DNA from 2 places in the Yersinia vastinensis genome. Region 2 is predicted to be linked to the other one. Evidence: predicted binding sites of a transcription regulator. Region 2 holds the regulator's gene; the other holds the start of a gene.

Region 1 (16,188 bases), 1.9 Mb from region 2:
TGCTGGAGGGTTAGGTAATGAAACATTGGAGGGTATTGAGCTGATTCGGGTTAATGGTGATTCCGAGGGGGAATTTATCCAGTCGGGGCGTATTGTCGCTGGTGCTTACGATTACAGTCTGAATCGCGGACATGATAGCAGTGTAGACCGAACTCAAAACGGTAATAGCAACCACTGGTATTTGACCAATGCCTCTACGCCGATCATTACGCCGATCGATCCGCCTGAGATTATTGACCCAGTTGACCCAGTTGACCCGGTTGACCCGGTTGACCCGGTTGACCCGGTTGACCCAGTAGACCCAGTAGACCCAGTAGACCCAGTTGATCCGGTTAACCCAGTAGACCCTGTTAACCCAGTTGATCCCGTCGACCCAACCGCTCCCTCTGAGGTTCATCCCGGTCAAAAACAGAAAATTGAGCGCCCAGAAGCCAGTGGTTACTCCGCCAATCTGGCGGCAGCAAATAATATGTTTGTCATGCGCTTGCATGATCGTTTAGGCGAAACTCAATATATTGATGCATTAACAGGCGAACGGAAAGTAACCAGTATGTGGATGCGCAATGCTGGGGGGCATACTCGTGTTAGGGACAGTGATGACCAATTGGGCACCCAGAGCAATCGCTATGTGTTGCAGCTAGGAGGCGATATTGCTCAGTGGAGCACTAATAATTTAAATCGTTTCCACTTGGGTGTCATGGCTGGCTACGGTAATAGTAAAAGTCGCAGCGAATCTCGCTTATCCGGATACAGTGCCCGTTCTTCAGTCGATGGCTATAGCCTTGGCATGTATGGCACGTGGTATGCCAATGAAGCCGACAAGTCAGGTTTATATGTGGACAGTTGGGCGCAATACAGTTGGTTTAATAACCGGGTTGAAGGACAGAGTCTGGCGGCAGAAAGTTATAAATCTCGTGGTGTGACAGCCTCTGTTGAGACCGGCTATACCTTTAAGGTCGGCGAAAGTCTAAATAGTAGCTACTTTATACAGCCTAAAGCTCAAGCCGTCTGGATGGGGGTGAAAGCGGACTCTCATAAAGAAGATAACGGTACTCACGTTTCAGGTGTGGGAGATGGCAATATCCAAACCCGCCTTGGGGTGAAAGCTTTTATGCACGGTTATAGTCAGCAAGATAAAGATAATGATCGGATATTCCAACCATTTGTTGAAGCCAATTGGATTCACAATACTAAAGATTTTGGCACAATAATGGACAATGTCACCGTTAAGCAAACCGGTACAGCTAATATTGCTGAGTTGAAATTGGGTGTTGAGGGCCAGGTTAATAAGCGGCTCAACCTTTGGGGTAATATTGGTCAGCAGTTAGGGAATAAAGGCTACAGCGACACCAGCGCAATGCTGGGTGTGAAATACAACTTCTGATTACTTTCATTTAAGGGAGCAATAGTAACAATTGCTCCCTTTTTATACTGATTTCTCCCTCTCTTGCCTTATCGTTCCCTCAAATATTAATCAAAAAGTAGGATAAGTTTGAGCCACAGAGTGGCGGACTGTTGTTATGTCTGTTCAGTCAGGTAAGCTAGGCTAAAATGATGAGTTAATGAAAAAACATTTGGCTAAGGAGTAAAGATGAAGCAAGTGGTTTACGTGGCAAGCCCAGACAGTCAGCAGATTCACGTCTGGCAATTAGATTCCGCCGGTGAATTAACCTTACTGCAAACAGTCGAGGTGCCGGGTCAGGTACAGCCAATGACAATCAACCCGAACCAGCGTCATCTCTATGTTGGGGTGCGCCCTGATTTCGGTATTGTCAGCTACAATATTAGCGATGAGGGGACGTTGACCGCAGCCGGTATGGCGCCACTTCCTGGTAGCCCGACACATATTGGTACGGATTTGCAAGGCCGCTTCTTGTTCTCTGCTTCTTATAGTTTCAACTGCGTGAGCATCAGCCCTATTGATGAACATGGCGTGGTGCAGGCACCTATTCAGCAATTAGACGGCTTACCTGCGCCTCATTCGGCAAATATTGACCCAACTAATCAGATTCTGTTGGTGCCTTGTCTGAAAGAAGACAAAGTGCGGCTATTTGATTTGAGTGTTGATGGCAAACTGGCCCCACATGCACAAACAGATATCACTGTTGCTACCGGAGCGGGTCCACGTCATATGGATTTCCATCCAAATCATCACGTTGCATACTGTGTCAATGAACTGAATAGCTCGGTTGATGTTTATCAGATCAGTAATAACGGGCAGGAATATCAGTTAATTCAAACTGTGAATGCGATGCCAACTGACTTTACCGATACCTGCTGGGCGGCTGATATCCATATCACCCCAAATGGTCGCCATTTATATATCAGTGACCGTACAGCCAGCTTGCTCAGCATTTTCAGTGTCTCTGACGATGGGCGTGAAATTTCGTTGGTGGGGCATCATCCGACAGAAGCACAACCGCGCGGTTTCAATATCGACCACAGCGGTCATTTCCTGATCTCCTCCGGGCAAAAATCTGATCATATTGCCGTGTACCGAATCGATCAGAACAGTGGCCAACTGACAACCTTAGGCCGTTATCCGGTAGGTAAAGGCCCAATGTGGGTAAGTATCCTGGCGCGATAGGCTATTTTACTTGTCATTTTGAATTTGGGCAGTGCCTGTCGTCCTCACGTATTCTGTGTAGATTCCGGTTACTGTGCGCTGCCCGCATTCCGACTGACATCGACAATTACACCTATTAAATTATGTTATTAGCGCTTATTTACTGCGTCAGCTACAGCATCTGTGAGCTGGGTTAGCGCCTCTGGCGAGATAATATAAGGTGGCATCAGGTAAATTAGCTTACCGAAAGGCCGTATCCACACCCCACGTTCGACAAAACTGCGTTGCAAGCGAGCAACATTAACCGCTTCTTTCATTTCAACAACCCCAATGGCCCCCAGCACCCGTACATCTGCGACGTTTTGGCGCTCTACTAGTGGGAGTAATGCCTGTTTTAATTGGTTTTCTATCGACATAACCTGCTGCTGCCAGTGATTTTCAGCCAACAAATTCAGGCTAGCGGAGGCAACAGCACAAGCCAGTGGGTTGGCCATAAATGTCGGCCCATGCATAAAGCAGCCAGCATCACCGTTACTGATAATTTCAGCCACCTTACGGGTAGTCAGTGTGGCGGATAACGTCAGATATCCCCCCGTAAGCGCCTTACCCAAACAGAGAATATCCGGCACGATTTGCGCATGCTCACAGGCAAATAATTTACCGGTACGGCCAAAACCCGTGGCAATTTCATCGGCAATCAACAAAATATTGTGTTGATTGCACAATGCTCGTACCTCGCGTAAATAATCAGGGTGATAGATACGCATCCCACCGGCACCTTGCACCACTGGCTCCAGAATTACTGCAGCAATCTCATGGGCGTGTTTACCTAGCATCGCGGCAAAATCTGTGATGTCTTCAGGATCCCACGGCTGATCAAATCGGCATTGTGGGGCCGTGGCAAACAGATTTTCTGTCAGATAACCCTGATACAAGCTGTGCATGGAATTTTGAGGATCACAAACCGACATTGCGCCGAAAGTATCGCCATGGTAACCATGGCGTAGTGTCAAAATTCGCTGCCGCCGTTCCCCTTTCGCCTGCCAATATTGCAACGCCATTTTTAGTGCCACTTCCACCGCGACTGAACCAGAATCGGCTAAAAACACACATTCCAGCTCTGTCGGGGTCATATCGACTAATTGCCGACACACTTTGACCGCCGGTGGATGGGTAATTCCGCCAAACATAACATGCGACATCTCATCTAACTGCTGATGTGCAGCATGATTTAGTGCCGGATGATTATAGCCATGAATAGCTGCCCACCATGACGACATGCCATCAATCAGGCGTCGACCATCAGCCAACTGCAACTCAACGCCTTCGGCTGCCACAACGGGATAGCAGGGGAGCGGGTCGGTCATTGAAGTGTAGGGATGCCAGATATGGCGTTGGTCGAAGGCTAGGTCAGAAGGTGTCATGGGGATTTGTTGTAAACCAAATTGATGCAAGAATGGTTGACAGTATATCGAGTTTATTTACACTGGCGACACTTTTTTCTCTTCCTTGGAGAAGCTGTAATGGCAAATTATATTCGCTGGACAGTCGGGCAAGCCCAGGCCCTGTTTGAAAAACCGCTGCTGGATTTGTTGTTTGAAGCACAGCAAATTCATCGTCAACATTTTGACCCTCGTCAGGTACAAGTCAGCACGCTGTTGTCAATTAAAACCGGCGCTTGTCCGGAAGATTGCAAATATTGTCCACAAAGTTCCCGCTATAAAACCGGATTAGAAAGCGAACGCTTAATGCAGGTTGAGCAAGTGCTGGAGTCCGCTAAAAAAGCCAAAGCTGCCGGCTCGACCCGTTTTTGTATGGGCGCTGCCTGGAAAAATCCCCATGAGCGCGATATGCCTTATTTGGAAAAAATGGTGGAAGGGGTTAAAGCGATGGGGATGGAAACCTGCATGACCCTTGGCACACTGGATAAGCAACAAGCCCACCGTTTGGCCGAGGCCGGGTTGGATTATTACAACCACAATTTAGATACCTCGCCAGAATTCTACGGCAGCATCATAACCACCCGCAGCTACCAGGAGCGGCTCGATACGTTAAGTGAAGTTCGCGATGCCGGAATCAAAGTGTGCTCCGGTGGAATTGTTGGATTGGGCGAAACCGTGCGTGACCGAGCCGGATTATTGGTAGAACTGGCAAACTTGCCCAAACCACCGGAAAGCGTGCCGATCAACATGCTGGTCAAAGTAAAAGGGACGCCGCTCGAAAATAACGAAGATGTCGATGCGTTTGAGTTTATTCGCACCATCGCGGTAGCCCGCATCATGATGCCAACATCCTATGTGCGACTCTCTGCCGGGCGTGAGCAAATGAACGAGCAAACGCAAGCGATGTGCTTTATGGCGGGCGCTAACTCCATCTTCTACGGCTGCAAACTACTGACAACGCCGAACCCTGAAGAAGATAAAGATTTGCAGCTATTTCGTAAACTGGGGTTGAACCCGCAACAGACAGCGACAGAGCAGGGTATTCATGAACAGCAACAAGCATTAACCAAGCAATTGCTGCACGCAGACAGTGCTCAATTTTATAACGCGGCAGTCTGATGAGCTGGCACAACAAGATTGAAATCGGGCTGCAACAGCGGCGCGAAGCATTGGCCTATCGTACCCGCCAAGTCAACAATAGCGTCAACGGGCGCTGGTTGCAGCGAGGCGATCAAGAATATCTTAACTTTTCCAGCAATGACTATTTGGGGCTAAGTCAGGACCCAGAAGTGATTGCCGCTTGGCAGCAAGGGGCGTCGCGCTATGGTGTAGGCAGTGGTGGTTCCGGCCATGTGACGGGCTATAGCCAACCTCATGCTCAACTAGAGCAGCAATTAGCTGAGTGGTTGGGATATCCGCGCGCCTTATTATTCATCTCTGGCTATGCTGCGAACCAAGGGGTATTGGCGGCGTTGGCGGGCGCTGATGATCGGATATTGGCGGATAAACTCAGCCATGCATCTTTGTTGGAAGCCGCGGCGCACTCTCCGGCTCAATTACGGCGCTTTGCCCATAATCAAGCCGATTCATTGCAAAATCTGTTGAATAAGCCTTGCTCCGGTCAAACTTTGGTGGTGACTGAAGGGGTTTTCAGCATGGATGGTGACAGTGCACCGTTGGCCGAGTTGCAACGGCAGAGCGCATCAGCCGGGGGCTGGTTATTAGTGGACGATGCGCATGGCATTGGTGTGCGAGGTGAGGCGGGGAGGGGCAGTTGCTGGGCGCAAGGGGTGAAACCTGAGCTGCTGGTGGTCACTTTTGGTAAAGCATTTGGTTTAAGTGGCGCAGCGGTGTTGTGTCAGGAGCCGGTAGCCGAATATTTGCTGCAATATGCTCGTCATCTGATTTACAGCACCATGATGCCTCCAGCACAGGCAGTTGCTTTGCAAGCGGCATTAAAACGTATTCAGCAAGGTGATGATTTACGCCAGCGGCTTCAACAGCGCATTGCACAATTTCGTCGTGGTGTAGCAGAGTTACCATTGTCATTAGGGGAATCTGAAACAGCCATCCAGCCATTGCGGGTAGGGGATAATCAGCAAGTGTTAGCATTGGCAGATCAACTGCGCACCGCAGGATTATGGGTTACGGCGATTCGGCCACCGACCGTTCCACCGGGAGGAGCCAGGCTGCGCATTACGCTAAGTGCCGCCCACCGCCGTGAGGATATTGACCGGTTATTGGAGGTGCTTTATGGCATTTGCCACTGAAAACCTACGGTCAACATGGGCTGAGAATAAATCAACAGTGAATAAACAGGCAATTGCGGCAGCCTTTAGCCGAGCGGCGGGTAGCTACGATACTGCGGCTGATATGCAGCGCCAAACAGGTGAAATCTTACTGGCACTTGGCGCGCAATATTCTGGACATTCAGTGTTGGACGCCGGATGTGGCACCGGGCATTTTAGCCGCCGCTGGCGTGAACTCGGCAAGCATGTCATTGCGCTGGATCTGGCTGCAGGCATGTTGGCGCACGCGCAGCAGCAGCAGCAGGCTGATGACTATCTACTCGGTGATATCGAATCTATTCCTCTGTCTAATCAATCCGTTGATATCTGTTTTAGTCATTTAGCGGTGCAGTGGTGTGCTGATTTACCGCTCGCACTGGCTGAGTTGCACCGAGTCACGCGCCCGGGTGGAATCATTTTATTCTCTACTCTGGCGAAGGGGTCTCTTGATGAGTTAGGGCAGGCGTGGCAACAAGTTGATGGTAAACGACATGTGAACGATTTTCTTTCATTTCAGCATATTAGTGCCGCTTGCCAAGACTATCGACATACCCTGACACCGCAGTTGTATCAGCAGCAATTTCCAGACGTCATTGCTCTTATGCGCTCGCTACAGGGTATTGGGGCCACGCATTTGCATCAGGGGCGTGAGGCCGGGTTAAGTGGCCGTCAACGCTTGATGGCGTTGCAACGCGCCTATAACACGCAATCTGGCTACTGCCCGTTGAGTTACCATTTGGTTTATGGGGTAATTTATCGTGATTAAACGTTGGTTTATCACCGGCACAGATACCGATGTCGGTAAAACTGTCGCCAGTTGTGCATTACTGCAAGCCGCAGAAATGATGGGTTACCGCACCGCAGGGTATAAACCGGTGGCCTCGGGCAGCCAGATGACGGTTGACGGATTACGCAACAGTGATGCTTTGGCACTACAGGCTAACAGTACTGAGATGTTGAGTTACGCGCAGGTTAATCCACTGACCTTGCGGGAGGCCACCTCACCACATATTGCCAGCATAAGCGAAGGGCGTGAGATTCATTTGCCTGCTTTATCGCATGGCTTACGCCAACTTGAGCAAACTGCGGATTGGGTACTGGTAGAAGGGGCTGGAGGTTGGTTTACGCCACTTTCTGCACAAGCAACTTTTGCCGATTGGGTACAGCAAGAGCAATTGCCAGTCATTATGGTTGTTGGGGTTAAGTTGGGGTGCATCAATCATGCATTGCTGACAGCTTTGGCTATCGAGCAAGCGGGATTGACGCTGGCCGGCTGGGTCGCCAATGAGGTGATACCCGCAGGTACGCGGCAATCGGAATATTTGGCAACATTAACGCAGATGATAAAGGCACCATTACTGGGTGTTATCCCTCATTTGACGGATTTGAAGGCTTTACCCGCGATGGCACGCTGCAATCTGGGGGAGTATCTGGATTTGGGATTGCTGGCACACCCCATGATTAGGAAGAATGTACCGACGGGGGTGTAGCGGCCTCTTGGATGTCAACAACCTCAGGGCTAATAGAAGATTAGCCCTGTTACCGGAACCAAACAGGACAAGCGAAAAATATCCATAGCCCAATCAACTGGCTAAATGCTCGATAATCATCTTTTCATCCAATTGCTCTAATGTCCCTTGTGCCACATTTCGCCCTCCCGCCATCAAACAGAACCGATCAGCAACATGTTGAATAAAAGGCAATCGATGTTCAACCAGTAACACGGTCATACCAAGGCTACGGCTGAGTTGATGCAAAATATTGCCGATATCTTCACTTAGTGGGGGTAATGTGCCGCTTCCCGGTTCATCAAGGATCAGCAATTCTGGTTCGGCAACTAAGGCTCTGGCGATAGCCAATTGTTGCTGCTGATGGCGAGTGAGTTCTCCGCCACGCTGGAGGCGTTTATCATGTAACTGGGGGAATAAATCAAAAACCCAGCTTGGAATCGGGTGTGACTTATGCCGACCTGCTAACACGGCGATCAACATATTTTCCTCAACACTCAGTTGAGAGAATATCTGCTGCCCTTGCGGAACATAGCCGATGCCCAGCGCGGTGCGCCCCTCGACCGATTGCTGTAGTAAATTCTGTGGTGGTTCGTGGTTAGGTTGCCAAGTCATGGTGCCACTCTTAATCGGTAAATGCCCCATGATGCAATTAATTAACGTGGTTTTACCCACGCCATTGCGGCCAATCAGACAAGTACATTGGCCACGAGGAAGCTCTAGATTGATATCCCATAAGATATGATTCTGACCATAGTATTGATTTACAGCGGTTAAACTCAGCATCAGTGCTTCTCCTCAGTCGATCTCAGTAGTTCACAGGTGTCCCGGTGTTCTGTAACGGCTAGTGAAGAATTAACCAGCAAATCTGCATACTTGATAGCGGCATTGCAGCATAAAACACCACATCTCTAGTGGGTGGTTGTGAGTGTAAATTGATGTAAAGTGAGCTGATAGCGGCATAAAATGACATCAATGGGGTATTTTCACCCTTTATCACCCTCTTTATGAGAGCTTCTTGGTCAATTGATGTTATGCACTGCTTTAGCGCATTCCTCCTTTCATTTCTTCGTTTCGTAGAGATATAAAGCAACTCTTGGGCCAAGTTGGCAGAGTCCGAATGAAAACTCGCATGTTAACGAGCTGTAAATGGTTTTAATGCATAAATAGGGTTAAGAAGGGCCGAGGCGACGACGGGGAACAGCGATGAACAGTGCTTCATTGCACTCAAGCAGTGCCAAGGCGAAAATAATGGTGCAGTAACAATTTTGGGGGAGAGAACTGTCTACATGGCGATAGCAGAAGACGAACTTTATAGAATTAGCAAATAGTTTACTTAGTACTAATTGAAATATGCGGCGAAATAAAAATGTAAAAAAAACACTAAAAAAGTCAGTTTGTCTCTATTTCATCGCTAACCTTCGCTTTTCGCCAACACGCGGCCCTTATGGGGTGGAATGAGTTATCCACCATTCCTGTGGATAACCTTGTGCATGAGCGATAGAAAACTGGTGGCAAGCGAGAGCCGGCGCGGCTTTGGCTCCAGTTGTCCGGATTCTCGACTTTTTAATAAAAATTTGTTTTTTCAATGAGTTAGTTAAAATCAAGCACTCAAAAAAGATAACCTTGATGGATGGATGATCTTTAATCAATTAACTATGAATAATGTGTTTATGTTAATGGCTGGGGATAAAAACACTTTTAGTGTGCAAACGAGAGCAACATGTCACTGTAACGATGCAAACAATATGGTGGTTAGGCAAATTAAGGCATTTTACTGTTTTAAGCTGGTTTTATATCCAGTATCATAGCGGTGGCAAAAATCCATGGGGCTTTCATAATTAGCCTCCTGACAGTGTGCAATTCTCCGGCGGGTAGCAAATTCATGAGTAAACCATTCAAACTACATTCTGAGTTTAAGCCAGCAGGCGATCAGCCTGAGGCCATCCGTAAATTGGAAGAAGGGTTAGAAAATGGTCTGGCCCATCAGACACTGTTGGGGGTAACGGGATCCGGTAAGACTTTTACCGTCGCAAATGTTATTGCTGATTTGAACCGCCCAACGATGGTCTTAGCGCCAAATAAAACATTGGCCGCCCAGCTTTATGGCGAGATGAAAGAGTTCTTTCCCGAGAATGCGGTGGAATATTTCGTCTCTTACTATGATTACTACCAGCCTGAAGCTTATGTCCCAAGCTCTGACACCTTTATCGAGAAAGATGCTTCTGTAAACGAACATATCGAGCAGATGCGGCTATCTGCAACCAAAGCATTGTTAGAACGACGGGATGTGGTCGTGGTCGCCTCGGTCTCTGCCATTTATGGCTTGGGTGACCCAGATTTGTATCTGAAAATGATGTTGCATTTGACCAAGGGGATGATTATTGACCAGCGCTCAATTCTACGTCGCTTATCAGAGCTGCAATACAGCCGTAATGATCAAGTCTTTCAGCGCGGGACTTTCCGTGTGCGGGGTGAGGTCATTGACATCTTCCCGGCAGAATCCGATGAGTGGGCATTGCGGGTAGAGTTGTTTGATGAAGAGGTTGAGCGGTTATCCATATTTGACCCGCTAACAGGGCAGCTACAGCACGAAGTTCCACGTTTTACGGTTTATCCTAAAACACACTATGTTACCCCGCGAGAACGTATCTTGCAGGCGATGGAAGAGATTAAAGTTGAATTGGCCGAGCGGCGTCAGGTGCTCTTAGCGAACAATAAATTGCTGGAAGAACAGCGTATTACCCAGCGCACTCAATTTGATCTTGAAATGATGAATGAGCTGGGTTACTGCTCTGGCATTGAAAACTATTCTCGCTATCTTTCTGGCCGTGGGCCGGGTGAGCCACCTCCAACCTTATTTGATTATCTGCCCGCCGATGGCTTATTGATTGTGGATGAATCCCACGTCACCATCCCGCAAATTGGTGGGATGTACAAAGGTGACCGGTCACGTAAAGAAACATTAGTGGAATATGGCTTCCGGCTGCCATCAGCGTTGGATAACCGTCCAATGCGTTTTGAAGAATTTGAGGCGTTAGCCCCACAGACCATCTATGTTTCAGCCACACCGGGTAAATATGAGTTGGAGAAATCTGGCGGCGAGGTGGTTGATCAAGTGGTGCGGCCAACGGGCTTGCTTGACCCCGTGATTGAAGTTCGTCCAGTGGCCACTCAGGTAGATGACTTGCTGTCGGAGATCCGTATTCGGGCCGCTATTAACGAGCGGGTGCTGGTTACCACACTGACTAAACGTATGGCCGAAGATCTCACGGAATATCTGGAAGAGCATGGCGCTCGTGTGCGTTATCTGCATTCGGATATTGATACTGTTGAGCGGGTGGAGATTATTCGTGATTTACGCCTAGGCGAATTTGATGTGCTGGTGGGCATCAACTTGCTGCGGGAAGGGTTGGATATGCCAGAAGTTTCCTTAGTTGCCATTTTGGATGCCGACAAAGAAGGCTTCTTGCGTTCTGAGCGTTCCTTAATCCAGACGATTGGCCGTGCGGCGCGTAATCTCAATGGTAAAGCGATTCTCTATGGTGACCGAATTACTGCGTCAATGGAGAAAGCCATTGGTGAAACTGAACGGCGTCGGGCTAAACAGCAAGCATACAATGAAGAGCGCGGCATTATCCCTCAAGGGTTGAATAAAAAAATTGGCGATATCTTGCAATTAGGCCAGCCTTCGACCCGTGGTAAAGGGAAGGGGCGGGGTAGCAAAGTGGCTGATACTGACAATTATCAATCATTGCCACCTAAAGCACTCGATCAGAAAATCCGTGAGTTGGAAGCGAAGATGTATACGCACGCACAAAATCTTGAGTTTGAGCAGGCGGCGGAGTTACGTGATCAGGTTCATCAACTGCGCCAACAGTTTATTGCAATATCTTGATGTTCAGGGGATCACCCCGTGATATGTAAAATAGCGGGGTGATAAATTGGGAATTTTGCTTGTCGCATCAACCGATCCTGATTAAGGTGTGCGGCTGATAAAATCGTCATCATAAAAGCGCGAGATAAATCATGAGCGACCACTCATCCAAAGATCCACTACACGGCATTACTCTGGAACAGTTACTGACTAAGCTGGTAGATCATTATGGCTGGGAAGAGCTGGCATACCGTATTCGAATCAATTGTTTCACCAGTGACCCCAGCATTAAATCGAGTTTGAAGTTTTTACGCCGTACCCCATGGGCACGGGCTAAAGTAGAAGCGCTTTATATCCATATGAATGCTAACGCTGCTTTGCAGGAGCAGATCAGAAAATAACGTTCTCAGCTCAACGGTGTTGGGCTTGCGCCACCCAATTGCTGTAACGTGGTTTCCAGTGCCTGACGCAGCAATTCACGGTCATGGCGGTAAGGGATATCTTTGGCTTCCAACGGCTGCTGAACAATAATTCTGTCCGTAACACCGCTAATATCGATACGCGGGCTAACGATTGCTGCATCAATTATTTTTCGGCCAATCTTTTCTTCCATGATAGCCAGTTTTTCATGCAACGACAGTTCTGCAGCAGCCACACTGAGCTCTCGCCCTAGGTTGCCAATATAAATCATGCTGGCAGAACTGCGCCGCAAAGCTTGCGTTAGATCATCTAGCAGCAAAAGTGGCATCAAACTGGTTAAAAAGCTGCCCGGCCCGATTAAGATGACATCGGCCTGACTGATCGCTTCAATCGCTTCCTTTGTTGCATGGACATGGGGCGATAGCAGCATCTCTTGTGGCATATGTGCTAGTTGGTCAATATTCACTTCGCCGTATACCGGATGCCCTTCATGATCGATAGCCAGTAAATCTACCGGTTGTTCTGACATTGGGATTAACCAAGCATCGACTTTCAGCAAGCTGCGTACCAAATTGATGGCTTCAATTGGCCGAATGCTCAGATGATCCAGCGCTTTGAGCATTAAATTGCCCAAATTATGGCCCGCCAATTCGCCATTACCAGTAAAGCGATATTCAAACATAGCAGAGGCAACACTTGGCTCGGTTATTAACTGATTCAGGCAATTACGCGTATCCCCCCAAGCGATTCCGCCTTCAGAACGACGTATACGGCCGGTTGAACCGCCATTATCGGTGGTGGTAACAATACCGGTCAGACGCGAGCCTAATGGGGAAAGTGCTGACATAACTCTCCCTAGACCGTGTCCTCCGCCTAATGCAACCACCCGGTCAAGATCCGCTAATGTGCGATTTCGCATATGTTTCCTGTCAAAAATAGTGTTGCCTAGCTCTTACAGCGTAGCTAATAGTGAAATTGCTGCATACGTTAATGGATTTGACGTTAAAACGCGATAAAAGCCATGATTTTCGTGATTTTAAACAAAGTATTAGCCACCGATTAAAATAAGCTCAATAACAAGGTGTTTTGTTGTATAAGTCGTTGTATATAAAAATATATAGCGAAAAACAGCAATTGGCTATCCTGCAGTTTTAGCGTTAGAATCTCTAGGAAAAGTGAGGTTTTTAGCGATTAACAGTCGTGATGAGTTTTGCTTTTTTAACCATGGTTCGCTCAATGCTTAAAGCAGTGACTGAACGCAAACTCCTAGCCTTAGCGTCTACGTTGTTTCTGTTACCGACAATATGATGTTCTGGCCGTGGCGATAAGCCACCAGGGTGCGAGGTAGAAATGCCTGCATCTCCCGTATTTGGAAAGGTGTTATGGTACAACTGACTGACGCATTTGCGCGCAAGTTTTATTACTTGCGCCTATCGATTACCGATGTGTGCAATTTTCGTTGCACGTATTGTCTGCCTGATGGCTATCGTCCGGACGGATTGAAAAGTTTTCTAAGCCTTGACGAGATAAGCCGGGTTAGCCGTGCTTTTGCCTTGTTGGGCACGGAGAAAATTCGTCTAACTGGCGGCGAGCCGTCTATGCGACGCGATTTCACCGATATCATTGCCACTATCCGGCAAAACCCAGCGATCCGTACTTTGGCGGTAACCACTAATGGCTATCGTTTAGCGCGTGATGCCGCTCAATGGCGTGAGGCAGGGTTGACAGCCATTAATGTCAGCGTTGATAGCCTCGATCCTCGGCAGTTCCATGCCATTACTGGGCAAGATAAATTTCAACAGGTTATGCAAGGCATTGATGCCGCCTTTGATGCTGGTTTTGAGAAAGTCAAAATCAATGCTGTGCTGATGCGAGATGTCAATGATCGTAATCTGGCGGCATTCCTTCATTGGATAAAATCCAGACCTATTCAGTTGCGATTTATTGAACTGATGGAAACTGGAGAGGGTGGCAATCTATTCCGTAAACACCATGTTTCCGGTGACATCATTCGTCAGCAGTTACTCCAACAAGGTTGGCAACAGCAAGAGCGCGCACGCAGCGATGGCCCGGCTCAGGTGTTTCACCACCCAGACTATCTGGGTGAGGTGGGGCTTATCATGCCATATGAGAAAGATTTCTGTGCCAGTTGCAACCGCCTGCGTGTTTCAGCGCTGGGAAATCTGCATTTATGCTTATTTGGTGAGCAAGGTATTACGCTACGCGACTTGCTGAGCAGCGATGATCAACAATATGAATTAATGGCGCGGATTCAGAGTGCATTGCAAACCAAGAAACAAACCCATTTCTTGCATCAAGGCAATAGCGGCATCACACAGAATTTATCGTTTATTGGTGGCTGATTGTCTGCAACGTCAAGAACGTAGCGAACACCCCTGCAACGTCAAGAACGAAGGGATAATGAATATGACCCAACTGACTCACATTAATGCCGCTGGTGAAGCACATATGGTGGATGTTTCAGCCAAAGCTGAAACTGTACGTGAAGCGCGAGCGGAAGCTTTTGTTGAGATGCATACCGCGACATTGGCGATGATTATTGAGGGCAGCCATCATAAAGGCGATGTCTTCGCCACCGCGCGCATTGCCGGGATTCAGGCGGCGAAACGCACCTGGGAATTGATTCCATTGTGCCATCCGTTGTTGCTCACCAAGGTGGAAGTCCAACTGGAGGCGCAGCCGGAACACAATCGGGTTCGCATTGAATCTTGCTGCCGTTTAACCGGTAAAACTGGGGTGGAAATGGAAGCCTTGACGGCGGCATCCGTTGCAGCATTAACAATTTACGATATGTGCAAGGCTGTACAAAAAGACATGATAATTGGCCCGGTTCGCCTGCTTGCAAAAAGTGGCGGTAAATCAGGTGATTTTAAGGTGAACACATGATTGAGATTCTATTTTTTGCTCAAGTCCGTGAGCTGGTAGGGACTGACCGCCTGCAACTGGCGGCAGAGTTCCCTACCGTCGATGCTCTGCGACAATCTTTGTGTCAACGTGGTGAGCGCTGGCAGTTAGCGCTGGAAGAGGGCAAATTGCTCACGGCGGTGAATCAATCGCTGGTCAATGCTCAACACCCATTAGTTGCGGGCGATGAAGTGGCATTCTTCCCACCGGTTACCGGAGGTTGATCATGGAAAATACCCGTATCCGTGTTGGATCGGAGCCATTCAATGTTGGCGATGAATATCAGTGGCTATCACAGTGTGATGAAGATGGGGCGGTAGTGACTTTTACTGGCAAAGTGCGTAACCATAATCTTGGTGCCAATGTCAGTGCTCTGACGCTGGAGCATTATCCCGGCATGACAGAAAAGGCACTGGGTGAAATTATTGCCCAAGCGCGTAGTCGCTGGCCACTGCAGCGGGTCTCGGTGATCCATCGGGTAGGGCCGCTATTTCCCGGTGACGAAATTGTTTTTGTGGGTGTGACCAGCGCCCACCGCAGTATGGCGTTTGAGTCGGCAGAATTCATTATGGACTATCTAAAAACGCGAGCACCTTTCTGGAAACGGGAAGCCACTGCTGAGGGTGAGCGTTGGGTCGAATCGCGAGACAGTGATCATGCGGCGGCCAAGCGCTGGTAAACTGTACGTAAACCCGTGTAAAGATTAGCCTTAAATACCTATTTTTACTCCCTTGTTTGCCCTATTTCTGTGATACCCTTAAAGAGTCGGTGGGCTGTCAGCTGATAGCCTGTATCATTATTTATATGCATAAGGTAACTACCATGGATCGCTATCCACGCTCTAATGGTTCAATTGTCGAACGTGCCAACTCTGGCATTCAGGCATATATGGCGCAGGTATACGGCTGGATGACCTGTGGTCTGTTATTAACGGCGGTTGTCGCCTGGTACGCAGCGAATACGCCTGCGGTATTGAATTTTATCTTCTCCAGCCAGATCACCTTTTTCGGGCTGATTATTGCTCAGTTAGGTTTGGTGTTTGTGATTTCTGGCATGGTCAATCGCTTAAGCGGTTCAATGGCAACCAGCCTATTTATGTTGTATTCGGCACTGACGGGCCTGACACTTTCTAGCATTCTTATCATGTACACCGGCGCTTCTA
Region 2 (16,188 bases):
CTACGTTAACAACCACTTCAGTGGTGTAACGCTCTTGACCGCTTTGATCTTGCCATTTGCGGGTTTGCAATGCGCCTTCAATATAGACCTGAGAGCCTTTACGCAGATATTCACCCGCCACTTCGGCCAGTTTGCCAAATAGCACCACACGGTGCCATTCCGTCTTTTCTTTCTGCTCGCCGGTTGCTTTATCACGCCAGCTTTCGGAAGTGGCCAGGGTGATGTTGGCAACAGCGCCGCCGTTAGGCATGTAGCGGACTTCCGGGTCTTGGCCCAAATTCCCGACCAAAATCACTTTGTTTACGCCTCTGCTGGCCATGTGAACTCTCCTGATGAAGTAAATTTTGTACAGTATAAACGAGTCAGTTTAACACGCTAACAGCCAAACGGCACAACAGATCATAAGTGCGAAATGCATTACAGATTTATCGTGGCGCCTGCTTTAATTGCACTCAGATACTGGATATCCATTCAGGTTTTTTTGTGTCATAATTATTCGTTTCGTACTGGCTGTGTCCTTTTTCGGTGTTACAAAGTGCACAAATTAGGTTTGTTTTCATGGCAAACCGGCACGGCAACACACAGATAAAACCTAAAAAAGACACGGTGAGAGGCTCAGTTTTAATCCGGGAAGTGTTTGAATGGATAATATCGAAGTTCGGGGCGCTCGCACCCATAATCTTAAGAATATCAACCTGATTATCCCGCGCGACAAACTGATAGTTGTCACCGGCCTATCGGGTTCAGGCAAATCCTCACTGGCTTTTGATACCCTGTATGCCGAGGGGCAACGCCGTTATGTTGAGTCTCTCTCCGCCTATGCGCGCCAATTTCTATCACTGATGGAAAAACCGGATGTTGACCATATTGAAGGTCTGTCCCCGGCTATCTCTATCGAGCAAAAATCGACTTCCCATAACCCACGCTCTACCGTGGGGACCATCACTGAAATCCATGATTATCTGCGTTTACTCTTCGCCCGTGTCGGCGAACCGCGCTGCCCAGATCACGGTGTGACGCTGGCGGCCCAAACGGTCAGCCAAATGGTCGATAATGTAATAAGCCAGCCCGAGGGTCGCCGCCTAATGTTATTGGCGCCGGTGGTCAAAGATCGCAAAGGCGAACATACCAAAACCCTAGAAAATCTAGCCATGCAAGGCTATATCAGAGCGCGGATCGACGGCGAAGTCTGCGATCTGTCTGATCCTCCAAAATTAGAATTACAAAAGAAACACACTATTGAAGTGGTCGTCGATCGCTTTAAAGTGCGCGAAGATCTCGCCCAGCGCTTGGCTGAATCATTTGAAACCGCACTGGAGCTATCCGGTGGTACTGCCGTGGTCGCCGATATGGACGATCCGCACGCCGAAGAGCTGCTATTCTCCGCCAACTTTGCCTGCCCGATTTGCGGCTATAGCATGAGTGAATTGGAGCCACGCCTGTTTTCCTTTAACAACCCGGCGGGTGCTTGCCCGACGTGCGACGGTTTGGGCGTGCAGCAATTCTTTGACCCAGAACGCGTGCTACAAAATCCTGAGCTATCACTGGCAGGGGGCGCTATTCGCGGTTGGGATCGCCGCAACTTCTACTATTTCCAGATGCTGCGTTCACTGGCGGATCATTATAAGTTTGATATTGAAGCACCATTTAATTCACTGGATCCCGTCATACAGAAAGCCGTGCTGTACGGTTCCGGCAAAGATACTATTGAATTCAAATATATAAATGATCGCGGTGATACTACCGTTCGCCGCCACCCATTTGAGGGGGTGCTGCACAATATGGAACGCCGTTATAAAGAGACGGAATCCAGTGCTGTGCGCGAAGAGTTAGCCAAATTTATCAGCAATCGTTCCTGTGCATCTTGTGAAGGTACTCGTCTGCGCAAAGAAGCCCGCTATGTCTTTGTACAAGATACTCCTTTACCGAAAATCTCCGATATGAGCATCGGCGATGCTCTTGAATTTTTCCGGAATCTGACATTGACCGGCCAACGAGCGCAAATTGCCGATAAGATTCTAAAAGAGATCGGGGAGCGGCTAACGTTTTTGGTTAACGTCGGCCTGAATTATTTGTCACTGTCCCGATCAGCAGAGACCTTATCCGGTGGCGAGGCACAGCGTATCCGCCTGGCAAGCCAGATTGGTGCCGGTTTGGTCGGCGTCATGTATGTGCTCGACGAACCGTCTATCGGCTTGCATCAGCGTGACAATGAGCGCTTGTTGGAGACCCTGATTCACCTACGTAATCTGGGCAATACTGTTATTGTGGTTGAGCATGATGAAGATGCTATCCGCGCCGCAGATCATGTGATTGATATCGGCCCAGGTGCTGGTGTGCATGGTGGCGAAGTCGTCGCGGAAGGAACTGTCGATGACATTATGGCGACGCCAGAGTCATTAACCGGACAGTTCCTCAGCGGCAAGCGGGAAATCTCCATTCCGGCGCAACGTGTCGCAGGTGATCCGAGCAAAGTGTTAAAACTGATGGGGGCCAGTGGCAATAATCTAAAAGACGTCACGCTGACGCTGCCTGTCGGGTTGTTCACCTGTATTACCGGCGTTTCCGGCTCAGGCAAATCAACGCTGATTAACGACACCTTATACCCTATTGCTCAACGCCAACTTAACGGTGCGACGATTACTGAACCAGCGCCTTACCGCGAAATTCAGGGATTAGAACATTTCGATAAAGTGATCGATATTGACCAAAGCCCTATTGGCCGAACGCCCCGTTCGAATCCTGCAACCTATACCGGCATCTTTACCCCTATTCGCGAGCTATTCGCTGGTGTACCGGAGTCACGCGCGCGAGGTTATACACCGGGCCGCTTCAGCTTCAACGTGAAAGGCGGCCGTTGCGAGGCTTGTCAGGGTGATGGGGTTATCAAAGTTGAAATGCACTTCCTGCCTGATATTTACGTTCCTTGCGATCAGTGTAAAGGAAAGCGCTACAACCGCGAGACGTTGGAAGTTAAGTATAAAGGTAAAAGTATTCACGAAGTGCTGGCGATGACCATCGAGGAAGCACGCGAGTTCTTTGATGCTGTCCCGGCATTAGCCCGCAAATTGCAAACACTGATGGATGTCGGCTTGTCCTATATCTGTCTAGGTCAGTCGGCAACCACCTTGTCAGGTGGGGAGGCGCAACGGGTCAAACTGTCGCGCGAGTTGTCAAAACGTGGTACCGGCCAAACATTATATATTCTGGATGAGCCGACTACCGGTCTACACTTCGCAGATATTCAGCAGTTGCTAGCGGTGTTGCATCAGTTGCGGGATCAGGGCAATACCATTGTAGTGATTGAGCATAATCTGGATGTGATTAAGACAGCAGACTGGATTGTCGATTTGGGGCCAGAGGGTGGTAGTGGTGGCGGTGAGATTTTGGTCTCCGGTACACCTGAAACTGTCGCACAGTGCGCAGAATCGCATACCGCTCGGTTCCTAAAACCGCTGTTAGCGAAACATAAAAACAGTCAATAACATCCTGCGCTGGGGGGCGAGTCCATCACCTCCCAGCTTATTGATGCTGGCTATCAAGCGTGCAGTTCCTGCCGGATTTGATCGGGTAAACCCTGTAATACCAATTGATAAGAGCGGTCAATTAACGAATAGAACTGTGAATTCGGTAATTTGCCATCCAGAAACACCGTGTTCCAGTGCGCTTTATTCAAGTGTTCACTCGGCACGATCTCCGGATGTTGCTCGCGTAGACTTTCAGCCAATTCAGGGCTGGTTTTCAATGAAATAGAGGGGCGTCCCCCCGTCTCACCCACCATAGCAAACATCACATCTGCGACTTTAATTTGATTGGCCTGCCACATTTCATGGTCACTCTGCTCTGCCCCGGGTTTGGACATGCAGTACTCCAGTAATGCCGAATTATTCATGGGGATATCTCCTGTCATGGGCCGGTGCCGTCTTGCGAAAGGGCCTCATAAAGTTTTCATTCCATCAGAACAGCAATATGCTGAAGAACTAGCTTGCGCCTATGGCAACAGATTTACTGTGAGTGATGAATGATCGTTGGGCATGCATCTACTACAGTAATTAGTATATTCTCTAATCGATTTACAGCCATCCGCTTAGGGAAAAACAAGTGGGATATGAGAGTAACTTGCGGAAAATCAGCAGAAAAAAGAAAAAGGCGATATTGTCTATCGCCTCAGATAACTCACCCTGAATTTAAATCAGGTTACTGCACTGCAGCAAAAGCCGCGGCGACACGCTGAACGTTACTGTGATTAACGCCCGCCATGCACATCCTGCCACTGGCAATCAGATACACACCAAACTCTTCACGCAAGCGGTCTACCTGCGCTGCGCTAAAACCGGTGTAACTGAACATCCCACGCTGTTGCAGCAAGTAGTCAAAATTACGATTGGGCAGCGATGCTTTTAAGGCCTGAACTAACGTGCTGCGCATCTCAATAATACGCAGACGCATCTGCTCTACTTCCGCCTGCCATTGTGCTTTTAATTCGCTGTCATGCAGGACTTTCGCGACGACCTGCGCCCCAAAGTTTGGTGGGCTGGAATAGTTACGACGCACCGTAGCTTTCAATTGTCCCAAGACACGGCCCGCAGCTTCTTCACTTTCACAGACCACGGACAAACCGCCGACTCGCTCGTTATACAAGGAGAAGATTTTAGAGAAGGAGTTACTGATAAGGCACGGCAACTCCGCTGCCGCCATTGCTCGAATAGCATAAGCATCTTCGTTCAACCCTGCCCCAAACCCCTGATAGGCGATATCCAAGAACGGAATAAGCTCCCTACCTTTCGCTACCTGAATGACCTGATCCCACTGTGCATTTGTCAGATCAGAACCCGTCGGGTTATGGCAGCAAGGGTGTAATAATACGATGCTTTTGGCCGGTAACTGCTGCAAAGTTGCCAGCATTTGGTCAAATTTCACACCCAGTTTGTCGTTATCAAAATAGGGGTAGGTGTTCACTTTAAAACCTGCGCCACTGAAAATAGCGACATGGTTTTCCCACGTTGGATCACTGACCCAAACCTGTGAATCAGGGAAATAGTGATTTAGGAAATCAGCGCCGACTTTTAATGCACCAGAACCGCCGACGGTTTGAATCGTCGCTACTCGCTGCTGAGTCAGCATCGGATGATCGGCACCAAATAGTAGTTGCTGAATAGCACTACGATAAGATTGCAAACCTTCCATCGGCAAATAAACCGGCGTCCCATGTGGCTGAGTGCTCAATTGTGCTTCAGCAGTTTTGACTGCCTGCATCAATGGGATCTCACCCTGTTCATTGTAATAAAGCCCAATACTCAAGTTTACTTTGTGAGCACGGTTATCAGCTTTAAAACTTTCCATCAGTGACAGGATCGGATCACCTGCGTAGGCATCAACATTTTGGAACACGGCACTGCACTCCTAAATTGATAATAATTGTCTATACCCTGAATACTCCGAATTGCCAACGGTTGACAATTGCAGTACGGCGAGTAGATGAAAATGGGTTACTTATGCAGCTTACCTTATTCCCCAATATATTCCATCGCTACACGGGAGGTCAGCTTAGTAATCAATTCGTAAGCACTGATACCGGTACGGGCCGCGATTTTTTCAACGGGTAATTCAGCGCCCCATAGCAACACTTCGTCACCGACTTTATCCGTGGCATCTGGCCCTAAATCGACTGAAATCATATCCATCGAGACCCGGCCAACAATGCCAACTTCACGACCATTGAGCCACATAGGTGTCCCCGAAGGAGCACTGCGTGGATAGCCGTCACCATAACCAATAGCGACCACCCCCAAACGGGTATCCCGCTCACTCACCCAAGTACCGCCATAGCCTACTGGCTCACCGGCTTTATGTTCACGAACCGCAATCAGGCTGGTCTTCAGCGCCATTGCTGGCCGCAGATCAAAATGGCTACCATAAGGCTCATCCATAGGAGAAACACCATACAATATGATGCCAGGACGAACCCAATCGCGGTGAGCTTCGGGCCACAGCAAAATGCCGCCAGAAGCCGCAATAGATTGCTTGCCGGGTTTGTCTTTCGCGAAAGTATCGAAACAACTGAGTTGTTGGCGAGTGGTATCCACTTGTGGCTCATCTGCACGACTAAAGTGGCTCATGATATTGACCGGCTGGATAACATTGCGGCATGCACTTAAACGCTGATAAAAAGCCTCCGCCTGTTCCGGACGAACACCTAGACGATGCATGCCTGTGTCCAGTTTCATCCAGACATTAATCGGCGCGGAGAGATTGGCAGCTTCCAGCGCTTCGAGTTGCTCGATGCTATGCACCGCTGTTTCTATGCGGTTAGCGACCAGAATGGGCAAATCTTCTGCGGCAAAGAACCCTTCTAATAACAAGATGGGTTTGACTACCCCGCCAGATCGCAACATCAGCGCTTCACCGATCCGCGCGACACCGTAGCAATCAGCATCCTGCAAGGTATGCGCTGTTTCTAATAACCCGTGGCCATAAGCGTTTGCTTTCACAACAGCAATCAGGCGGCTTTGCGGCGCGATGCGCCGTACCTGTTGCAAATTATGTCGCAGAGCGCGGCGGTCGATTACTGCTGTTGCCGCTTTCATTTCTTATCCTTAATTATCAATTTTACACCCAAAGACAGTGGCGTTACCGCAGGGCAACATCACATTCGAAGGGGATATATATTTATTACTCGCTATTCGTCGTCGTATTGCGGGCCAGCGTAGTTATCAAAGCGCGACCATTGACCATTAAATTTCAGCCGAACAGAACCGATCGGGCCGTTACGCTGTTTACCCAAAATAATCTGTGCGATCCCTTTTTCATCACTGTTCTCGTGATAAACCTCATCACGGTAAATAAACATGATCAAATCGGCATCCTGCTCAATAGAACCGGACTCACGTAAGTCGGAGTTTACTGGCCGTTTATCAGCACGTTGTTCCAAGCTACGGTTAAGCTGCGACAGCGCCACTACGGGTACTTGTAGCTCTTTGGCTAAGGCTTTCAGGGAGCGTGAAATTTCAGCGATTTCCAATGTGCGGTTATCCGACAGTGACGGCACCCGCATCAATTGCAGGTAGTCGATCATTATCAGACTCAAACCACCATGCTCACGGAAAATACGCCGCGCACGAGAGCGCACCTCAGTCGGTGTTAGACCAGAGGAGTCATCGATGTACATATTGCGCTTTTCCATCAATATGCCCATGGTGCTGGAGATCCGCGCCCAATCCTCATCATCTAGTTGGCCGGTACGGATGCGAGTCTGGTCGACATGTGACAAAGAGGCCAGCATACGCATCATTATCTGATCGCCAGGCATCTCCAAACTGAAGATCAATACCGGTTTTTCCTGCATCATCGCGGCGTTTTCGCATAAGTTCATCGCAAAGGTAGTTTTACCCATCGATGGGCGCGCTGCCACAATGATCAAATCTGATTTCTGTAATCCTGCGGTCTTTTTATCCAAATCAACAAATCCGGTTGATACACCGGTAACACCATCATGTGGCCGCTGATAAAGCTGCTCAATACGTGCCACTGTCGCTTCGAGGATTTGATCGACACTTTTTGGGCCTTCATCTTTATTGGCCCGGCTTTCTGCTATCTGGAAGACTTTGGATTCCGCGAGATCAAGCAGATCTTCACTGCTGCGACCTTGAGGATCATAACCGGCATCTGCTATCTCGTTAGCAACAGAGATCATCTCTCGCACAACTGCACGTTCGCGCACAATATCAGCATAAGCACCGATATTCGCGGCACTTGGCGTGTTTTTTGATAATTCAGCAAGATAAGCAAAACCACCTACCGACTCCAAATCGCCCTTTTGTTCTAGTGATTCAGACAAGGTGATCAAATCGATCGGCTTGCTGTTTTCCAGCAAACGCTGCATTTCAGTAAAGATCCGCCGATGTGGGCGACTGAAAAAGTCATTGCTGGCAACACGCTCTGACACGTTATCCCAACGTTCATTATCCAGCATCAAACCGCCCAACACGGACTGCTCTGCCTCCAGCGAATGAGGCGGGAGTTTCAGCCCTTCCATCTGGCGGTCTCGTGGCTCTGTCATACTGTTGGTTGGTTTTTTCGCGGCCATGAAAAGTGTTCTTTACCTTTGTTACGAAGAGGAAAATGATGAATAAAAATAGTGTGGCCCAGTATACGCGATGATATCGGAAGGGTAATGAGGAATTCCCTATTACTTATCGGTATTAGCAAAATCTTGGCCCTCCGAGTAGAACGCTGTAGAGTCAAAATACACCAATTGCGAAGGAGCTAACATGGCAAAGCACATTCAATTTAGCACCACTGGCGGGCCAGAAGTGCTGCAATACCTTGACCTTACGCCAGTGGATCCCGCGGCACATGAAGTTCAAGTCGAAAACAAAGCTATCGGTATCAACTACATCGATACTTACATCCGCAGCGGCCTATATCCACCACCTCATTTCCCAAGCGGGCTTGGGACTGAAGCCGCGGGCATTGTCACCAAAGTCGGCTCATCGGTGAATACAATAAAGGTCGGTGACCGAGTGGTTTATGCCCAATCAGCACTTGGCGCATACAGCGAAGTTCATAATGTCGCCGCAGAAAAAATTGCGTTGCTCCCTGAGGCCATCTCCTTCGAACAAGCAGCAGCTTCATTCCTTAAGGGATTGACCGTCCAATATTTATTACGTCAAACCCATGAAATCAAGCCTGGCGAAGTGTTTTTATTCCATGCGGCAGCAGGCGGCGTTGGGCTGATTGCCTGTCAGTGGGCAAAAGCGCTTGGCGCGAAGCTAATTGGCACTGTTGGCTCTGATGAAAAAGCCGAATTGGCAAAAGCTAATGGGGCTTGGGCTACCATTAACTATCGCACGGAAAATATCGCTGAACGCGTCGCTGAACTGACCCATGGCGAAAAGGTGGGTGTAGTGTATGACTCGGTTGGGAAAAGCACATGGCAAGACTCACTCAATAGCCTAAAACGCCGGGGATTAATGGTCAGTTTCGGTAATGCTTCAGGTCCGGTTACTGGGGTTGATCTTGCAATTCTGAACCAAAAAGGCGCGTTGTATGTGACCCGTCCCTCGCTGAATGCTTATGTCACTAATCGACAAGAGCTGGAAAGTGCCAGCCATGAGCTGTTTTCATTAATAGCCAGTGGTGCGATTAAGGTCGATGTCGCAAAAGCCCAGCAATTCCCTCTGCGAGATGCGCGCCGCGCCCATGAAATATTAGAAAGCCGCCAGACAACTGGCTCCAGTTTGCTGATCCCATAAACCACCGCCTCAGCAATATTGATAAAAAACAAAAGGCTCCGATAAGGAGCCTTTTGTTTTAACGCTTTCTTTGATGCACATGTAGGGGTATAGCAGAGTATTCTGTCAGAGGCATATTCACTTAGATGACATTGCCGTTTATACGGCTATTTTCACCTCTGGCAGGGATGAAAATGTGATACCAAATCGTATCGGCTAGCATCCTAGCAAGCTGATTCGGGAAAAAATACGTTTTCTCGACAATTGTCCTGACTAAACTTTCAGCCTGTGATCACTCCCGCAAGAAAACAAAATAATCAGTAACGTCTTACAACTGGTTTTTGCATTGAACGCCATATCCAGACAATGACCACCGCCAATATCAACCATGGCAATAACTTAATCATCATCACAAATAACCCACCTAGCATCATAAAAGCAGCGGCAACCATTAAAGCGGCGAATATGCCCAACAGAGAAACACCGGTCACCATCAGCATAATAAAAAAGCCGATCACAAAGAGAATTTCGAACATGGCTGGCTCCTTAATCATTGTTTGTTCCCATGCATAAAATCTATCCCCACCATACTTCAAGCTGCATGTGTGTTGGCGTCTCTCAATAATCCGCATCGCTTACCACGGTATGCTCATCGGGATTATCTCGCAGGCCGCCTTCCTGCAACTGAATTATGTTGGATACAAACAGAGGGTTTATTAGGAGTATTACAAGAAACGTGCCAACCTGAAAATAAGATTAACATATTGAATTTAAAGGGTATAAATAAAACACAACCTGCCAGAAAACTGGCAGGCGTGGTCAAATTGACTAACTTATAGTGGGATTTCCTACAACGAATTATGCTGTGGGCGGGTCACTAGAGCTAGCGCCTTTTCTACCACGGAAACATCAGCTCCGGGCTTATGCGCATTTTCACTCAAATAACGGCGCCACTGGCGCGCACCGGGGATCCCTTGGAAAATACCAAGGATATGCCGAGTGATATGGCCCAAATAAGCGCCACGCGACAGCTCCTGTTCAATATAAGGATAAAGCGCTTCTATAGCTTTAACACTGTCGACCACTGGTGCATTTGGATCAAACAGTTCGCGGTCCACTTGCGTTAAAATACTGGGGTTTTGATAGGCTTCACGCCCCATCATCACACCATCGAGATGCTTAAGATGGTCTTTAGCCTCAGCCAAGGTTTTGACACCGCCATTAATAGCGATAGTCAGTGCCGGAAAATCACGTTTAAGCTGATAAACCCGCTCATAATCCAGAGGAGGAACTTCGCGATTTTCTTTTGGGCTTAATCCTGAAAGCCAGGCTTTACGGGCATGGATCGTGAAAATATCACATTCACCACGTTCTGCGACAGTCTGCACGAATTCACACAAGAACTCGTAGCTATCTAATTCGTCAATCCCAATACGGGTTTTCACCGTGACAGGAATAGAAACCACATCACGCATGGCTTTAATACAATCAGCAACCAGATCTGACTCAGCCATTAGACAAGCGCCAAAACGCCCATTTTGTACCCGATCAGAAGGGCAGCCGACATTCAGATTAATTTCATTGTATCCACGAAGCTCCGCCAATTTAGCGCAATGTGCTAGCGCTTGTGGATCACTGCCCCCAAGCTGTAACGCGACGGGATGATCTTGCTCGCTATAAGCCAAATAGTCTGCTTTGCCATGGATAATCGCACCTGTAGTAACCATTTCGGTATAGAGCAACGTCTGCTTAGTTAACAAACGATGGAAATAGCGGCAATGGCGGTCTGTCCAATCGAGCATCGGCGCGACGGAAAAACGTTGTAGGGGGTATTTGGGCATATCTACCTGAGTGCTGGAAAAAGTCTGAGCTTCGTGCATTTACTGTGATTTCATCGGTTATTACTGCATCAATTACCCATTTTCCTTGCGCATTAAATACGCAAGACAAAGGGATGGAATGCGTGATTATACCATAGAACCTGACGATGACCGCGTGGGGGATAGCTGTGCTATAAAAAGGGATATTTTACTGTACGTTACCAAAATTGTGATACTCCACGGCTTCGCACTTTTTCATCTATCGGCGATTAACCGTAAATATGATAAAATCTGTTCCATTCAAACGCTGCGGGATGAAACCATGAACTCAACCAACCAGGAAAAGCTGCTTGCTCAGGCTGAGAGCCTGTGCCAACAACGTAACGTCCGGCTGACACCGCAACGTCTTGAAGTCTTACGCCTCATGGCGCAACAGCCCGGCGCAATCAGCGCTTATGATTTATTAGACTTGCTCCGTGTTTCCGAGCCGCAAGCTAAACCGCCAACGGTCTACCGCGCATTAGATTTTTTGCTCGAACAAGGGTTTATTCACCGAGTAGAGTCAGCTAACAGCTATGTGTTGTGCCATCATTTTGAAGAGCCAACTCATACCTCCGCACTCTTTATCTGTGATCGCTGCAAGATTGTGACTGAACGCCCGACTGTAGGTATTGAAGAAGCACTGGCACAGTTAGCAAAACAGTCTGGTTTTACATTGCGCCATAGCGTGGTGGAAGCCCATGGCTTATGCACTAAATGCGGGGAAGTTGAAGCATGTGAAAGCCACGATCATTGTGATCATGACCATTCTATTGTGATGAAAAAAAAATAAATATCTGGCGATAAGGGTCAGCCCGTTATCAATATAGTAATAATACAGTAATAGGTTGAATTAGAATATGCGTTAAAGAACACTGCCATGATAATAAATAGAAGCTACCACAGGACACTTCCTTGTGTCTTATCGATATTAGATTAGGACTAAATAGAATATTTTCATTATTAATATCACTATGTAATAACGTATATTCTATGAAATGAGAGACCCAATATAATTTATATCGACATCAATTAAATTCCTTTTTAAGGCTGTTACCAGCGGTATTTGCTGTGGTCTTCCCAAGCTTTCACTTCTTTCTCGGCTTGCTCTTTCTGATAGCCGTATTTCTCTTGGATCTTACCTACTAGTTGGTCGCGCTTACCTTCAATAACGGTTAGGTCATCGTCAGTCAGTTTGCCCCATTTCTCTTTAATTTTTCCTTTGAACTGCTTCCAGTTACCGTCAGCTTGATCTTTATTCATAATAACTCCGCTATCTTGGAATAAGTTAATTAGGTACGATAAACATTCTTTATAAAACCAATCTTTGCTTAAATTAGTCACTCACAGTCTTAATTTAAATTAAGCATGATTGTTTTATTTACCGTATAAATAACTATAGCAGAGGATATTAATAACTGAAGGAAAACCAATGTTACTGGTCGTAATGAGGACCATAATTGAATAACGAAACCATATTATATTCAGTTAAAACAGCAGGTAATCACGTATTATCGGATTGTTCTCAATATAAAGTGAATTAATAGAACAGAAGGTTATATGAACAATATACCCTCTAAGTAAAGAGGGTATACATCAACAACTAGAATCAGATCCAGTCGCCATTGCGGATGACACCAACGGCCAGTCCTTCAATAGTGAAACTTTGTTCACGCAAATCGACAATAATCGGCTGGAACTCGCTATTTTCAGGAAGAAGCTGCACGATATTACCTTGTTTTTTCAAGCGTTTTACTGTGACTTCATCGTCAATTCGCGCGACAACCACTTGTCCGTTACGCACATCTTGTGTTTTATGCACCGCCAGTAGGTCACCATCCAGAATACCGATATCTCTCATCGACATCCCATTAACCCGCAGTAGGAAATCTGCGCTTGGCTTAAACATGGAAGGATCGACTTTGTAGTGCCCTTCAATATGTTGCTGTGCCAGCAAGGGTTCACCTGCTGCAACTCGGCCAATCAACGGTAGGCCATCTTCTTCTTCCATCAGTAAACGAATACCGCGGGAAGCGCCAGAAACAATCTCAATAACACCCTTGCGGGCCAATGCTTTTAAATGCTCTTCAGCGGCGTTAGGAGAGCGGAATCCCAGACGCTGCGCAATTTCGGCACGGGTCGGCGGCATGCCAGTTTGCGATAGGTGATCGCGCACCAGGTCATAAACCTCTTGCTGTCTGGTCGTAAGTGCTTTCATTTCGCCCCCTGTTTGTTTATACAGTCTTGCTGTGAGTATATACAGGTAAGCCTGTATTGGGAACCAAAGAGTGAATAAAAACAGGGATTAATCACAGCTTATTTTTATTGTGTTGCTCACCGTGCCCAAAGCCACGATATTTCAGCCACGCAACTAGCCCACATGCTGCCAGAGCACCGTTATCCAGATAAAAAGCGCCAGCAGGATAGCGAGAAACACAGCGGCAGACCCCATATCTTTGGCACGGCCTGAAAGTTCATGGAATTCACTGCCGATGCGATCAACTACTGCTTCAATGGCACTATTAATGACTTCAATAATGATCACTAACGCGACACTGCCAATCAATAAAATGCGCGCTAAAGCATCTACATCTAGCCAGAAGGCCAGTATGATAGCGACGATGGCAGCTACTGATTCTTGGCGAAATGCGGCTTCGTTTTTCCAGGCAGCACTGAGGCCTTTCATCGAATAACCGGCCGCTTTATAGATTCGGGTAAGCCCTGTTGATTGATTCGCCATGTTTTATTGCCTTTATCTTAAGTTAATGATGATCTTTGCCGCTTTCTGTTGTCTTATCACCACAGATCTCAAAACCAGTTTCTGGTATCCTTGCGACGAATTGCTAACAAGAGGCTTCATGTAGTTATGTCAGGTTGGCGTAAAATATATTATAAGTTACTGAATTTACCACTTAAACTGTTGGTAAAAAGCAAGGTTATTCCGGCAGATCCTGTGACTGAGTTAGGGTTAGACCCTTCTCGTCCTATTCTGTACGTTTTGCCTTACAATTCTAAGGCTGATTTGCTGACTTTGCGAGCGCAGTGTCAGGCGCAGGATCTGCCCGACCCATTGATTCCATTGGAAATCGATGGCGTGCAACTGCCAAGTCATGTGTTTATCGATAATGGCCCTCGAGTCTTTCGTTATTACGCACCTAAGCAAGAGTCGGTCAAGCTGTTCCACGATTATCTAGATCTGCACCGCAATAATCCGGAGCTGGACATTCAAATGTTGCCGGTTTCCGTGATGTTTGGTCGTTCGCCAGGGCGTGAAGGCCATGGTACGCCGCATCTGCGTGTGCTGAATGGTGTGCAGAAATTCTTTGCCGTATTGTGGCTGGGCCGCGATAGCTTTGTGCGTTTCTCGACCACAGTTTCATTGCGCCGGATGGCCAGTGAGCATGGCACCGATAAGACGATAGCCCATAAGCTGGCGCGCGTGGCGCGGATGCACTTCTCCCGCCAACGTCTGGCCGCTGTCGGCCCGAGCTTGCCAGATCGCCAAGACCTCTTCAAAAAGCTGTTGGCTTCTAAGGCGATTGAAAAAGCCGTGGCAGATGAAGCACGTACCAAGAAAATCTCCCATGAGAAAGCGCAGCAAAATGCGATTACGCTGATGGAAGAGATCGCCGCAGACTTCTCTTATGAAGCCGTGCGTCTGTCTGACAGGGTATTGAGCTGGACGTGGAACCGTTTGTATCAGGGTATTAACGTCCATAATGCAGAGCGCGTACGCCAGTTAGCGCAAGATGGTCATGAGATAGTCTATGTGCCTTGCCATCGTAGCCATATGGATTACCTGCTGCTCTCTTACGTGCTTTATCATCAAGGGCTTGTACCGCCACATATTGCTGCCGGTATTAACCTTAACTTCTGGCCTGCCGGCCCGATTTTCCGCCGTTTGGGTGCATTCTTTATCCGTCGTACCTTCAAAGGCAACAAACTCTACTCAACTGTGTTCCGCGAATATCTGGGCGAATTATTCACCCGCGGCTATTCCGTAGAGTATTTTGTTGAAGGTGGGCGCTCACGAACCGGCCGCCTGCTAGAACCGAAAACCGGCACGCTGTCGATGACGATTCAAGCCATGTTACGTGGCGGTTCGCGGCCCATCACGCTGGTGCCAATTTATATTGGCTACGAGCATGTGATGGAAGTGGGTACTTACGCCAAAGAGCTGCGAGGAGCCACCAAAGAGAAAGAAAACCTGTTGCAGATGTTGCGTGGCCTGCGCAAGTTGCGCAATCTGGGTCAGGGCTATGTCAACTTTGGTGAGCCAATCCCGCTGACCACTTATCTAAACACCAATGTACCGCAATGGCGGGATGCGATTGACCCCATTGAAGCACAGCGCCCGAGCTGGCTGACTCCGGCAGTAAATGATTTGGCTGGCAAGATTATGGTCAGAATTAACAATGCTGCGGCAGCAAATGCCATGAACCTGTGTTCGACCGCATTGTTGGCTTCACGTCAGCGTTCACTAACCCGTGAGCAACTGTTGGAGCAACTTGAGTGCTACCTGCAACTGATGCGCAATGCGCCTTATGCGAAAGATGTCACGGTACCGGATAAAACACCGGAAGAGCTACTTAATCACGCCTTGAATATGAATAAGTTTGAGGTGGAGAAAGACAATATTGGTGACATTATCATCTTGCCACGGGAACAAGCCGTGCTGATGACTTACTATCGCAATAATATCCAGCACTTGCTGATGTTACCGTCACTGATCGCCAGTATGGTGATGTACCACCGCCGCATTACCCGCGCGGAATTATTGCGCCAAATCAGTATGATTTATCCGATGTTGAAAGCTGAACTATTCCTGCATTACAGCAAGGAGCAGTTGCCACAAACCTTGGATACATTGATAGATGAACTGGCTCGCCAGCAGCTGATTTGCGATAAAGGGGATGAATTGGTGCTGAACCCAGCCCGTATTCGCCCTCTGCAATTACTGGCCGCTGGTGTGCGTGAAACCTTGCAACGCTACGCAATCACACTGTCATTACTCAGTGCTAACCCAAGTATCAACCGTGGTGCATTGGAAAAAGAAAGCCGGATTATGGCGCAGCGTTTGTCTGTATTGCATGGGA

What was found. Region 2 encodes LexA, which represses DNA repair genes until DNA is damaged. Its sites were predicted from a motif close to TNCTGTATGTACATACAGNA; they were not measured.
Positions count from the first base shown of each region.
Region 1: uvrB (excinuclease ABC subunit UvrB) is a predicted target of LexA. The motif match lies at 9,590-9,609, and genes of this name have one in related genera.

Region 1 covers NZ_CP173260.1:3,243,738-3,259,925, reverse strand. The annotation lists gene ACIOG0_RS15180 (autotransporter outer membrane beta-barrel domain-containing protein) at 1-1,384, shown strand, start outside; gene pgl (6-phosphogluconolactonase) at 1,592-2,587, shown strand; gene bioA (adenosylmethionine--8-amino-7-oxononanoate transaminase) at 2,716-3,990, opposite strand; gene bioB (biotin synthase BioB) at 4,090-5,127, shown strand; gene bioF (8-amino-7-oxononanoate synthase) at 5,127-6,278, shown strand; gene bioC (malonyl-ACP O-methyltransferase BioC) at 6,262-7,062, shown strand; gene bioD (dethiobiotin synthase) at 7,055-7,786, shown strand; gene ACIOG0_RS15145 (ABC transporter ATP-binding protein) at 7,880-8,590, opposite strand; gene uvrB (excinuclease ABC subunit UvrB) at 9,690-11,702, shown strand; gene ACIOG0_RS15135 (VF530 family DNA-binding protein) at 11,834-12,082, shown strand; gene yvcK (uridine diphosphate-N-acetylglucosamine-binding protein YvcK) at 12,088-13,020, opposite strand; molybdenum cofactor riboswitch at 13,353-13,497, shown strand; gene moaA (GTP 3',8-cyclase MoaA) at 13,484-14,464, shown strand; gene moaC (cyclic pyranopterin monophosphate synthase MoaC) at 14,529-15,008, shown strand; gene moaD (molybdopterin synthase sulfur carrier subunit) at 15,005-15,250, shown strand; gene moaE (molybdopterin synthase catalytic subunit MoaE) at 15,253-15,705, shown strand; gene ACIOG0_RS15105 (Bax inhibitor-1/YccA family protein) at 15,849-16,188, shown strand, end outside.
Region 2 covers NZ_CP173260.1:356,862-373,049, reverse strand. The annotation lists gene ssb1 (single-stranded DNA-binding protein SSB1) at 1-319, opposite strand, end outside; gene uvrA (excinuclease ABC subunit UvrA) at 642-3,485, shown strand; gene ACIOG0_RS01560 (MmcQ/YjbR family DNA-binding protein) at 3,539-3,892, opposite strand; gene ACIOG0_RS01555 (amino acid aminotransferase) at 4,198-5,391, opposite strand; gene alr (alanine racemase) at 5,508-6,587, opposite strand; gene dnaB (replicative DNA helicase) at 6,680-8,086, opposite strand; gene ACIOG0_RS01540 (quinone oxidoreductase) at 8,271-9,254, shown strand; gene pspG (envelope stress response protein PspG) at 9,551-9,769, opposite strand; gene dusA (tRNA dihydrouridine(20/20a) synthase DusA) at 10,082-11,113, opposite strand; gene zur (zinc uptake transcriptional repressor Zur) at 11,376-11,885, shown strand; gene ACIOG0_RS01520 (CsbD family protein) at 12,146-12,355, opposite strand; gene lexA (transcriptional repressor LexA) at 12,702-13,310, opposite strand; gene ACIOG0_RS01510 (diacylglycerol kinase) at 13,464-13,832, opposite strand; gene plsB (glycerol-3-phosphate 1-O-acyltransferase PlsB) at 13,959-16,188, shown strand, end outside.